Regions from separate parts of the Staphylococcus pasteuri genome, predicted to be linked through region 3. Evidence: predicted binding sites of a transcription regulator. Region 3 holds the regulator's gene; each other region holds the start of a gene.
What was found. Region 3 encodes Rex, which represses fermentation and respiration genes when NADH is low (regulators of the CRP and FNR family bind a similar motif). Its sites were predicted from a motif close to TTGTGAAATATTTCACAA; they were not measured.

Region 1 (3,223 bases), on a different contig from region 3:
ATGGTAAGAAAACAGGTAATACACCAGATGGACGTAAAGCTGGAGAACCATTTGCACCAGGTGCTAACCCAATGCATGGACGCGACCAAAAAGGTGCATTATCATCATTAAGTTCTGTAGCTAAAATTCCTTATGATTGCTGTAAAGATGGAATTTCAAATACATTTAGTATTGTTCCAAAATCACTAGGTAAAGAAGAAGAATCACAAAACAAAAACTTAACAAGTATGCTAGACGGTTACGCTATGCAACATGGCCATCACTTAAATATCAATGTATTTAATAGAGAAACATTACTAGATGCAATGGATCATCCTGAAGAATACCCACAATTAACAATTCGTGTATCTGGCTATGCAGTTAACTTTATTAAATTAACTCGTGAACAACAATTGGATGTTATTTCTCGTACATTCCACGAACAAATGTAGAAAATAAGGTGGGAGCAAAATGCTTAAAGGACACTTACACTCCGTTGAAAGTATGGGTACAGTAGACGGACCAGGAATTAGATATATATTATTCACACAAGGTTGTTTATTAAGATGTTTATATTGTCATAATCCAGATACATGGAAAATTAATGAGCCATCAAGAGAAGTGACAGTAGATGAAATGGTAAATGAAGTATTGCCTTATAAGCCATACTTTGACGCCTCAGGTGGAGGAGTTACAGTTAGTGGTGGCGAACCATTGCTACAAATGCCATTTTTAGAAGCATTATTTAAAGAGTTAAAAGCTAATGGAATAAACACATGTCTTGATACTTCTGCTGGATGTGTTAACGATACAATAGCGTTTAATCGTCACTTTGATGAATTACAAAAATATACAGATCTCATGCTTTTAGACATTAAACATATCGATAATGAAAAACATATTAAATTAACAGGCAAACCGAATACACATATTCTTAAATTTGCACGTAAGCTTTCAGATATGAAGCAACCTATATGGATAAGACACGTTCTAGTACCAGGAATTTCAGATGATAAAGAAGATTTAATTAAATTGGGTGAATTTATCAATTCGCTAGATAATGTTGAAAAATTTGAAATCTTACCTTATCACCAACTCGGAGTACACAAGTGGAAAAATTTAGGCATTCCGTACGAATTAGAAAATGTTGAACCACCAGATGATGAAGCAGTCAAAATGGCATATCAATACGTTAATTTCAAAGGAAAAATTCCAATCACGCTATAAAAAACTATATTATACCCCATAAAATACCCTTCAAATTATGGACATATCAAAGCAGAATTTGATATGTCCATTTTTAATAAAATTTGAAGTAATTGTTAATTATTTATCAAAATATAAAAAATAATTTAATAATCATTAAGTTTATTTTTAAAGTGTGTTTTAATTGTGAACATTTATCATATTTTAACTATTTTTGTGTATTTATGGTAGTATGAACTTGGAAATAGAATTAGTTAGCAATATTTCTAAATTTTATATTTTTTTAGCACTTTTTGTAAACGCTATCAAAATATATTTCAGGAGGGGATAAATTGAAAAACGTCATAATTAATGCAATGGGGACGGTGATTCGCTTATCAATTAATCACAATCAACCAGATTCAATTTTATCTCAAGCCGAGTCCAAAATTCATACTTGGGAAAAACAATTTAGTGCTAATGACGAGCACTCAGATTTAATGAAAATTAACCGAATGGCTGGTATAAGGCCAGTAGTAACTAGTGATGAAATATTTAAAATGATTCAGCTAGGTTATCATGCAACATTAACTTCTAATCAAAAAATGAATATCTTAATAGGCCCTTTAGTTAAACTTTGGAAAATTGGTTTTGAAGATGCTAAAAAGCCGAATGAACAAGACATTCAATATGCGATAACGTTAACGAATCCTGAAAATCTAGAATTGAATGAAGCAACAAATGAAGTTTATTTAACTAAGAAAGGTATGGAGATTGATTTAGGCGCTCTTGTAAAAGGGTATTTTGCTGATCAACTTCAAACATTTTTCATTAATCATGGTGTAACTTCAGGGATTATTGATTTTGGTGGTAACGTGATTACGATTGGTGAAAATACACCAACATCAAGAAGTTGGAAGGTAGGTATTCGTAATCCTTTTTATAAGAATAGTAATCCACTTGCAGTTTTAGACATTCAGCAACAATCTGTTGTGACTTCAGGTATATATGAGCGCTATTTTATAAAAGATCATCAATTGTATCATCACATATTAGATAGTAAAACGGGATACCCAGTTAATAATGATATTGCTAGTGTAACCATCGTATCTGATCATTCTGTGGACTGCGAGATATGGACTACGATTTGTAGTTTTGGGCAAGCATCACAAAATATTGAACTACTTAATCAAATAGATGGTATTGAAGGTGTCATTGTTAAACGTGATGGCGACATCGTCTCAACTTCAAGAATTTCTATGCAAAAAAAATATGTAATTTAAATACTCTAAATGAGTATTATATTTTTAAATACACATGTGAAAATAATCACAATTTATCAGGAGGATGACTTATGAATAAAGAAATTTTAGATACTGTCAAATTGAACTCTGGAGCTGAATTGAAAAACCGTATTGTAATGGCGCCAATGACAATTCAAGCTGGCTATTTTGACGGTAGTGTGACTTCAGAAATGATAGATTACTATCAATACCGTTCAGGTGACGCAGCTGCAATTATTGTAGAAAGTTGCTTTGTTGAAGATCATGGACGTGGATTCCCGGGTGCTATTGGTGTTGACACAGATGAAAAGGTTAAAGGTCTAGCAAGATTAGCACAAGCGATTAAAGACAAAGGATCAAAAGCAATTCTACAAATTTATCATGCCGGTCGTATGGCTAATCCAAAATTAAATGAAGGAGAACAGCCAATCTCCGCAAGTCCAATTACTGCATTGCGACCTGATGCTGCAACACCGCGTGAAATGACTACATCACAAATAGAACAAATGATTAATCACTTTGGCGAAGCAACTCGTAGAGCAATTGAAGCGGGATTCGATGGTGTAGAAATTCACGGTGCGAATACGTATTTAATTCAACAATTCTTCTCTCCTCACTCTAATAGAAGACAAGATGAATGGGGCGGTAGTCGAGAAAAACGTACAAAATTCCCAATCGAAGTATTGAAAAAAGTTCAAAGTGTTGTAGCTCAAGCAGACGCTAAAGATTTTATTATAGGTTATCGCTTCTCTCCAGAAGAATTAGAAGAACCAGGT
Region 2 (3,223 bases), on a different contig from region 3:
TAAATGATAGGTTGAATAAAATCATACCAGCAAAGAATAGCCAGAAACTTACGTTGTTCATTACAGGGAAGGCAACATCACGTGCACCGATTTGTAATGGAACAACAATATTCCATAAACCAAAGATGAAAGGCATAGCCATGAAAATAATCATGATAACGCCGTGTGTACTAAATACTTCATTGTAGTGGTTAGATTCTAAGAATGTGTTATCTGGAACAGTTAATTGAGTACGAAGCATTAACGCATCAATACCACCACGGACGAACATTAATACGGCACAGATTAAATACATAACACCGATTTTTTTATGGTCTACGGATGTGAACCATTCTCTATAAAGATATTTCCATAATTTGAAATAAGTAATTACTGCGATAAGGCCGATAACTAAGAATGGTGCACCGATTTGTGCCATCGTAATCATCCAGTTACCTTTAACTAGTAATTGATCCCATGGAAAATTCATTAATGTCCACCTCCATGATCATCATTTTCTTTGTTTTTAGACGCATTACCGTCTTTAGCTTCTTTGGAAATTTTTTCCATTTCCTTAGAATTGTGTTTTTCTTTCTTCTTGAATTCATTGTCGTATTTTTCATTGTTGCCAAGAATCATTGGTGTCATACCGTGACGTTTATAGTTAGCATTTGAAATTGTAACCTTACGAGCTGGTTTGACTGGTTTATCTTTTACGTCTTTATAAAGATCTTTTTCATCAACGAAGTTAGGATCTTTTTGAACGTAATTGTAACGTTTGTATGCGTAGAAGATATACTCAGGATCAGCTGCAGGATCTACGAACGCCATATGCGTACCATTAAACGTTAATTCTTTGTTAGGTGTGCTTGGTAAGATTTGTTTATCAAATGTATCTTGATCTAACGTTTTCTTACTTTGAGCTTTTTTCACCCATTTGTTGAAATCACTTTGGCTTACAGAGTTTACATCAAATGTTTGACGTGAGAAACCTTCACCATTGAAGTTAGAGTTTCTACCTCTGAAAGTACCTGTTTGATCTGCTGTTAATGTCCAATTCATAGTCATACCAGTCATGGCATATTTCTGACCACCTAATTGTGGAATCCAGAAACTTGTCATAGTATCCATAGATTGTAACTTGAATACTACTGGACGATCTTTTGGAATTGTTAACGTATTAACAGTTTCGATGTGTTGATCTGGGTAGGCAAAGAACCATTTGTAACCAGCGCTTACTGCGTAAACCACAAGTGGGTCCTTGTCTTTCTCTGGTGGTTTTTCATAATCGTATAATGTTTTAACAGTTGGAATTGCTAAAGCAATAACGATAATGATAGGTACCACAAACCAAATTGTTTCAATTAAAGAATTGTGGTGCATCTTACCAGATTCATCATTCTTACTATAACTGTACTTAAAGATGAAGAATGCAAACATGGAAAGAACAACGACAACAATAACAAGCATGAAGATAATTGAATAGATGATCAAGAACTTCTGACTACTTGCTACTGGCCCTTTTGCATTAAAAACTTCAATGTTCGAACAACCACTAAGTAAAATTAGGGTTCCGACCATTAGAAGCAAAGACTTAAATTTTGACACTTTTTTTGACCTCCTAATACTACAAATGTAGGGCTTACCACTAATTTTAAGTTATTACACAATATTTACAAGTACCTAGAAGAAAAAAATTATTAATATAAGCCAAAAATTTTAAAAAGTTTGAGATATGACGGGGATTGTAAGATTTGTTAAAATTATGTGTACATTTTGTGAAAAAGGACAAATTTGTGAAAATACAATAAATAAAAGCGTTTTTAGTCTAAAAAAACAATAATTCAGAAAAATAAAAAAAGTTGAGAAATAATCTCAACTTAAGTATCTTGTTATTTAACTTTGATATTTCTAACTGTTGTATTTTGTGCTCCATCTGAATCAGTAACTTTGTATTTAACTTTATATGTACCAGGTTTATTAGTATCAATATCGCCATCGACTTTAATTTTATGAGTTAAATCGCCATCTTCTTTGTCATAAGCACTAATTCCTTTTAATAAATTATAATCTTCGCCTTGTTCAATAATCATATCATTAACACCTCTAAGTTGAGGTTCAGAATTAGTTGTAGCTTCGGCATTTAAATTCGGTGTGACTAAAGTAGCAGATACTCCGATAGCTGATAATGACTGTATTAGTTTGTTCATAAAGTAACCTCCGAATATTAGTCGACTATGATTTATTTATAATATACCTTAATTTTCAGAATAATACATCATACTATAGTCTTAATATACCTGATTGATTAATTATTTAAAACATATAATAAGAAAAAATTTAATTAAGCTTTTGTAAATTGAACGATATGTGAACATTTCTACATTATATTGCATATACAATTAACATAGGATTAGAATGAATATGCAAATTGAATTAATTTTAATTCTAGATTAGTGGGAGTGGAAATTATGTTAAGTGAAAGAGAAAAAGAAGTCGTCAAAGAAACGGTGCCTGTATTGCAGGATAAAGGTACAGAAATTACTTCGAAATTTTATGGTCGTATGTTAAATCAACATCCAGAATTAAGAAATATGTTTAACCAAACAAACCAAAAAACAGGATTACAATCTACTGCATTAGCTCAATCTGTATTAGCAGCAGCTGTAAATATAGATAATCTTGGAGCTATTTTACCTGTAGTTAAAGGAATTGCCTATAAACACTGTGGCTTACAAGTACCACCAGCTGGATATGATATTGTTGGTGAAAATTTGATCGAAGCAATTAAACAAGTTGTTGGTTTAGATGATGATCATGAAATTATCAAAACATGGAAAAAAGCATATCAAGAAATTGCAGATGTGTTTATTTCAGTTGAAAAAGATATTTATGCAGAAATGTTATGGGATGGATTCCAACCATTTAAAGTTGAAACAATTGAAGAAGTTTCTTCTGATATTAAAGCATTTACAGTATCTTCAAAAGACTATGATTTAAGCCAATTTGTACCTGGTCAATATATTACTGTTGATGTAGGTAGTGAAAAAATGCCATATAGAGCAAAAAGACACTATTCAATAGTTAAAGGTGACGAAAATTATTTAACATTTGCAGTTAAACGTGATGTAACTACTGAACATGAAGGTGAAGTTTCTACTATATTACATGACGAATTTAAAGAAGGCGACGACATCAATTTATCTGCACCAGTTGGTCCGTTCCACGTAGTTGAAAAAGACAA
Region 3 (3,223 bases):
TTCCACTTGTAGATGCACGTGTAATATTTTTTTCAACAAACGTTTCAAGTCGTTTAATTTCTTCTTGTTGTTTTTCATATTCTTGCATACGTTTTTCATAATATTTATCTCTTTGTTGTATAAATTGTTCATAGTTACCTATATAGCGTTTTACTTCACCTAGGGCTACATCATAAACTTGAGTAATGATTTTATCTAAGAAATATCTGTCATGACTGATTATGACAATTGCACCTTTAAAGTATCTTAAATAATCTTCTAACCATTTTGTTGTTTCTAAATCAAGGTGGTTAGTAGGTTCATCTAGTAATAGCAAATCAGGTTCATTAAGTAACATTTGTGCAAGTGATAATCTTGTTTTTTGACCACCACTAAAATCATTAATAGGCTTATCAAAATCTTCTTCATTAAAATTCAAACCGTGAAGGACTGTTTTAATTTTACTATCATATTGATAGCCTTCAAGTTGTTCAAATTGATTAGATAGAGATTCATATTTTTCCATATGTAATTGATAGTCTGGTGTATCGTAATCTCCAGCATGCTTAGCTAACCAATCAGTTTCTTCTTTAATAAGGGATTCAATATTTTTAATATGTTCAAATGGTTTCGACATCTCTTCATAAACAGTGGCATTTGAGTCTAATGTCATTTGTTGAGTTAAATAGCCGATTTTAAGATTTTTAATTTTTGAAATATGACCACTATCATAATCTTCAGTACCTGCTATAATTTTCATAAGCGTTGACTTACCAGCACCATTTCGGCCAACTACACCTATGCGTTCACCAGTTTTAACTTCAAAATCAACGTTAGTAAAGATATCTTCACCATCGAACGATTTAGATATGTCATTAAGTTGTAAAAGTATCATCCGACTTCACCTTTCTATATTAGCGATATCATTATAAACTATTAATATAGTTTGATATGTTTAAAAATTTGTTAATCATATTATTCTTTATTTTACAGTATTAAGTCATGTCTTGAAACTAGGATATTTATTTTTAAATTTTATTAATGTATAATTAGCAAGTATTCATTGTAAACAATTATTTGAAATTTTATTATCGCAAACATATTTGCGTTGATTTAATAATAATTGTACCAGTTATAGCGTCGAAGGGAGACTTATAAAATGGCAAGTAACGTTAAAATTCCTCGAGCAACTTTAAAACGTTTACCATTATATTATAGATTTGTAAGTAATTTAAAAAGTAAAGGAATCGATCGTGTTAATTCTAAAACGATTAGTGAAGCATTACAAATAGATTCAGCTACGATTCGTAGGGATTTTTCATATTTTGGAGAATTAGGTAAAAAAGGATACGGTTATAATATTGATAGTTTAATTGAATTCTTCAAAAAGGAAATTAACGGAAGTAATGATATTAAAATTGCTATAGTCGGCGTAGGTAATTTAGGTCGAGCGCTATTAACGTATAACTTTTCTATACATGATGAAATGTCTATTACTGAAGCATTTGATGTAGATAAAAATGTTATAGGCGAACAAGTAGGAAAAGTAGTAATTAAAGATAGCAGAACTATTAAGGAAACACTAAAAAGCTTGGATATTGATGTAGTTATTTTAACTACACCTGAACATGTAGCACAAACTGTAGTAGATGAACTTGTTGAATCTGGTGTTAAAGGAATCATGAATTTCACGCCAGCAAGACTTAACACCCCTAAAGATGTACAAGTGCATCATATTGATTTAGGTATTGAATTACAATCATTGTTATTCTTTATGAGAAATTATGATTAATAAAAATATGATTTAGGAGGCTGTGAAATGACTAATAAATCAATATTAGAAGTGGGATGTACTTATAAAGCACATCTACCTTCATTAATATACATACCTGGTAAGTTAGTTTTGTCAGAGCAAACGATAGTATTTAAATCATATTATACAAATCATAATCCACTCAATTTAGAAATTAATGTAAAGCAAATGATTCGTTATGAAGTCAGAAAAGGCTTATTAGGTTATAAATTACTTATATATTATAGAAATGAATGGTTTAAATTTAGTCATTTGAAAGCTAATGAATTAAAAGAGCTTGTTCAACAAATAGATGATCTGCAATCATAATAGCTAGTTCACATCTTATCAATAGATAGGGTGTGTTTTTTTATGAGCTTTGAACAAAAAGAATTAATTTAATAATGAAATATTAAATTATAATCTTGAAAAAGAATACTTAATTGGATATAATACCTAGTAAACTTATCGGAAAAGAGTGATAAAATGATTTGGATGATAATTAGTGGTTTAATTGTTGGACTTTTGTTAGGTTTCGTTATGCAAAGAACCCGATTTTGTTTAGCCGGTGGATTTAGAGATATGTATGTACAAAAGAGTAATAAAATGTTTTACGCTTTACTCATTGCAATCTCAGTACAAAGTATTGGTTTACTCATATTAACTAGTTTAGGATTACTTACTGTGCCATCCCATACTTTTCCAGTAATTGGTACAGTAATAGGTTCCTTTGTATTTGGAATTGGAATTGTATTAGCCGGAGGATGTGCTACAGGAACATATTATCGTGCAGGAGAAGGTTTAATTGGTAGCTGGATAGCACTTATTTTATATGCATTAACAAGTGCAATTACTAAAACAGGTATTCTTTCACCAGTATTAAATTTCATTAATAAGCCTACAAATGTAAATGCGAGTATGTCCGAAACATTACACATTCCACATTGGATTTTAATTGTAATATTGGCTATCATTACAATTTATTTTGTTACTAAAACGCTTAGAAAACCTAAAGTTGCAGTACCAAAATTAAAACAAAAATATACAGGCTTAAGACATTATCTATTTGAAAAAAGATATCACCCATTTGCAGCTGCAATCGCAGTAGGATTAATCGCTTTATTAGCATGGCCAATGAGTAGTTCAACAGGTAGAAATCATGGCTTAGGTATTACTACACCATCTTCAAATATCGTAAACTTTCTAATAAGTGGTAATACAAAATTCGTAGATTGGGGAGTATTGCTGGTTATTGGTATATTCTTAGGATCTTATATTGCCGCAAAAGGTTCTAAAGAATTTAAATGGCGTTTACCAGATAAAAAAACAATTAGAAATAGTGCCTTAGGTGGTGCGTTTATGGGCTTTGGTGCGTCTGTCGCTGGTGGATGTTCAATTGGTAATGGTCTAGTTGAAACAGCAACAATGAGTTGGCAAGGTTGGATAGCACTT
Region 4 (3,223 bases), on a different contig from region 3:
AAGAAGAACCATGGCAAGCAATAGCAAATGACAAAGCATCACAAAAAATCTTTGAAGTTGAGAGGGTATAGTTATGAAAAGTATGGAAAAGATTAAAGTTTCTAATTTGAATGAATTAACACCACTCATTGGAAAAAAAGTAATTGTAAAAGATAAAGAAATTGGTTTGTTTTTAACGAATGAAGGTAAAATTTTTGCAGTGAATAATGTATGTCCACATAAACAAGGACCATTATCAGAAGGCACAGTAAGTGGAGATTTTGTTTATTGTCCATTACATAACCAAAAAATAGACTTAACTACTGGTAATGTGCAAGAACCAGATACCGGTTGTGTAGAAACTTATCCTGTGGAAATTATCGATGGAGATATATTCATATGTCTGTAAGTAACTATGGTCAAGTATATTTAGTAGGTGCTGGACCAGGTAATCCTAATTTTCTAACTAAGAAAGCACAACGTCTTATAGAAAATGCAGATATTATTCTATATGACAGATTGGTAAATCCATTAATCTTACAGTATGCTAAACCTGAAATAGAAATTGTAGATGTAGGAAAGAAACCTTATACCAAACATATTCAACAAGATAATATTAATCAACTCATGGTTAAGGCAGCTTCAGAACACAATCATGTTGTAAGGCTTAAGGGCGGAGATCCAGCGATATTTGGACGTTTACATGAAGAAGTTGAGACACTAAGTGATTTAGATATCAATTTTGAAATAGTTCCAGGAGTAACTTCTGCAAGTGCTGCTGCACAATCCATGAATATTGGGTTGACGATGAGAAGTTTAGCGAAAAACGTAACTTTTTCAACAGGTCATTTTAAAGATAATCAAGAAAATCAGTTGGATATTACTCCGCTCCTTAATAAAGGTACATTAGCAATATATATGGGAGTGAAACGACTTCCGAAAATAATAAATCAGATACAACAATTCAGTGATATCAATTTTCCAATCGCTATTATTTTCCGAGCTTCCTTATTTGATGAAAAAGTAATCATTGGAACATTAAGCGATATTCAACAAAAGATAAAATCTCATCAACTTGAAGGTATGCCAGGCGTTTGTATTATTGGAGATATCGTTAACTATGTGGAATCTAAAATTGATAGTAAACCGGATCAACCTTTTTACATTGTCCAAGGGGAAAAAGGAAGAGCAATGGAAAAATGCGAAATATTAAGTGATGAAGGATATGGTTGCATAATTGAAGTGAAAAATAATGACAAATACCATATTTCACAACAACAATTATATGAAAAAATCAAAAATCAATATCATCATCAATTTATTAAAGTCTAGATTCTATATTGTTCCTTTAGGAGCTAGCCCTAAATATGACTAACTCAATAATAAAAAGAGAGTACATTATATCTTTGTCTTAGACTTCAGTATGGCCACCAATAAGAGGTGGTCTTTTTTTATTAAAAAGAATATTGAAAGATTATAAAAAATCATAGGGGATTTATACCTTCAATTAGGACTTTCCCTAATATAAAAAGTTTGTGAAAAAATATACAATTTGAATATAAGAAAAAGTAGCGAAATTAATTAACGGACATAGATAATCACTTTGCTAGTGTAGGAGGATATATATGGGGAAATTTGGATTGAATTTTTTTAAACCAACAGAAAAATTTAACGGGAACTGGTCAGTATTAGAAAGTAAAAGCAGAGAATGGGAGAAAATGTATCGAGAACGTTGGAGCCATGATAAAGAAGTTAGAACTACACATGGTGTTAACTGTACTGGATCATGTTCATGGAAAGTTTTTGTTAAAAATGGTGTTATTACATGGGAAAACCAACAAACAGACTATCCAAGCTGTGGTCCTGATATGCCAGAATACGAACCTAGAGGTTGCCCAAGAGGAGCATCATTCTCATGGTACGAATATAGTCCTTTAAGAGTTAAATATCCATATATAAGAGGAAAATTATTAGAACTCTGGCAAGAAGCACTAGAAGAAAATCAAGGTAATAAAATTGCGGCATGGGCATCTATTGTTGAAGATGAAGAAAAAGCTAAACAGTATAAATCTGCAAGAGGTATGGGTGGCCATGTAAGATCTAATTGGAAAGATGTTACTGATATCATAGCAGCTCAATTATTATACACAATAAAAAAAGATGGACCTGATAGAATTGCAGGATTTACGCCTATACCTGCAATGTCAATGGTGAGTTACGCTGCAGGTGCACGTTTTATTAATTTACTCGGCGGCGAAATGCTTAGCTTTTATGATTGGTATGCAGATTTACCACCTGCTTCTCCACAGATTTGGGGAGAACAAACTGATGTACCTGAATCAAGTGATTGGTATAACGCATCATATATTATTATGTGGGGCTCAAATGTACCTTTAACACGTACACCGGACGCTCACTTTATGACAGAAGTTAGATATAAAGGTACTAAAGTTATTTCTGTAGCACCAGATTATGCAGAGAACGTTAAATTTGCGGACAATTGGTTAGCGCCTAATCCTGGTACAGATGCAGCAGTGGCGCAAGCAATGACACACGTCATTTTACAAGAATATTATATAAACAAACCAAACCAACGTTTCATCGATTACGCTAAACAATACACTGATATGCCTTTCGTATTGATGTTAGATAAAGATGAAAATGGATTTAAAGCAGGCAGATTTTTAAGAGCTACTGATTTAGGTCAACAAACTGAAAATGGGGAATGGAAACCATTAATTTTTGATGAAATTTCAAATGAGTTAACAGTACCTAACGGCACAATGGGACAAAGATGGGAAGAAGGCAAACAATGGAATCTTAAATTAGAAGATGATGAAGGAAACAAAATAGATCCTTCATTATCCATGGCTGATAGTGAATATGAATTACAGCAAATTCAATTTCCATATTTTGATAGTAATGGTGATGGAATATTTGAAAGACCTATTCCTACTAAAAAAGTCACTTTAGCTGACGGAACAGAAACATATATCACAACAGTATTTGATTTAATGGCAAGTCAATATGGCGTACGTCGATTTAACCATGATTTAGAAGCAGATAGTTATGAAGATAAAGATTCTAAATATACTCCAGCATGGCAACAAGAAATAACAGGTATTAAAAGTAATTTAGTCACTCAAGTAGCTAAAGAATTTGCACAAAATGCTATTGATACTGAAGGTCGTTCAATGATTATTATGGGCGCTGGCGTAAACCATTGGTTCAATTCAGATACTAT

Region 1: a site for Rex is predicted at 1,299-1,316, ahead of Q4528_RS01870 (FAD:protein FMN transferase). Genes of this name have one in related genera too.
Region 2: a site for Rex is predicted at 1,756-1,773, ahead of qoxA (cytochrome aa3 quinol oxidase subunit II). Genes of this name have one in related genera too.
Region 4: a site for Rex is predicted at 1,513-1,530, ahead of Q4528_RS00285 (nitrate reductase subunit alpha). Genes of this name have one in related genera too.

The regions. Positions count from the first base shown of each region.
Region 1 covers NZ_JAUOQO010000001.1:410,248-413,470, reverse strand. Annotated here, with positions in the region: gene pflB (formate C-acetyltransferase) at 1-431, shown strand, start outside; gene pflA (pyruvate formate-lyase-activating protein) at 451-1,206, shown strand; gene Q4528_RS01870 (FAD:protein FMN transferase) at 1,518-2,447, shown strand; gene Q4528_RS01865 (NADH-dependent flavin oxidoreductase) at 2,519-3,223, shown strand, end outside.
Region 2 covers NZ_JAUOQO010000006.1:100,597-103,819, reverse strand. Annotated here, with positions in the region: gene qoxB (cytochrome aa3 quinol oxidase subunit I) at 1-469, opposite strand, end outside; gene qoxA (cytochrome aa3 quinol oxidase subunit II) at 469-1,587, opposite strand; gene Q4528_RS08140 (DUF5011 domain-containing protein) at 1,872-2,189, opposite strand; gene Q4528_RS08135 (globin domain-containing protein) at 2,451-3,223, shown strand, end outside.
Region 3 covers NZ_JAUOQO010000008.1:91,686-94,908, reverse strand. Annotated here, with positions in the region: gene Q4528_RS10080 (ABC-F family ATP-binding cassette domain-containing protein) at 1-874, opposite strand, end outside; gene Q4528_RS10075 (redox-sensing transcriptional repressor Rex) at 1,139-1,771, shown strand; gene Q4528_RS10070 (hypothetical protein) at 1,799-2,101, shown strand; gene Q4528_RS10065 (YeeE/YedE family protein) at 2,258-3,223, shown strand, end outside.
Region 4 covers NZ_JAUOQO010000001.1:63,530-66,752, reverse strand. Annotated here, with positions in the region: gene nirB (nitrite reductase large subunit NirB) at 1-71, shown strand, start outside; gene nirD (nitrite reductase small subunit NirD) at 74-388, shown strand; gene cobA (uroporphyrinogen-III C-methyltransferase) at 379-1,311, shown strand; gene Q4528_RS00285 (nitrate reductase subunit alpha) at 1,605-3,223, shown strand, end outside.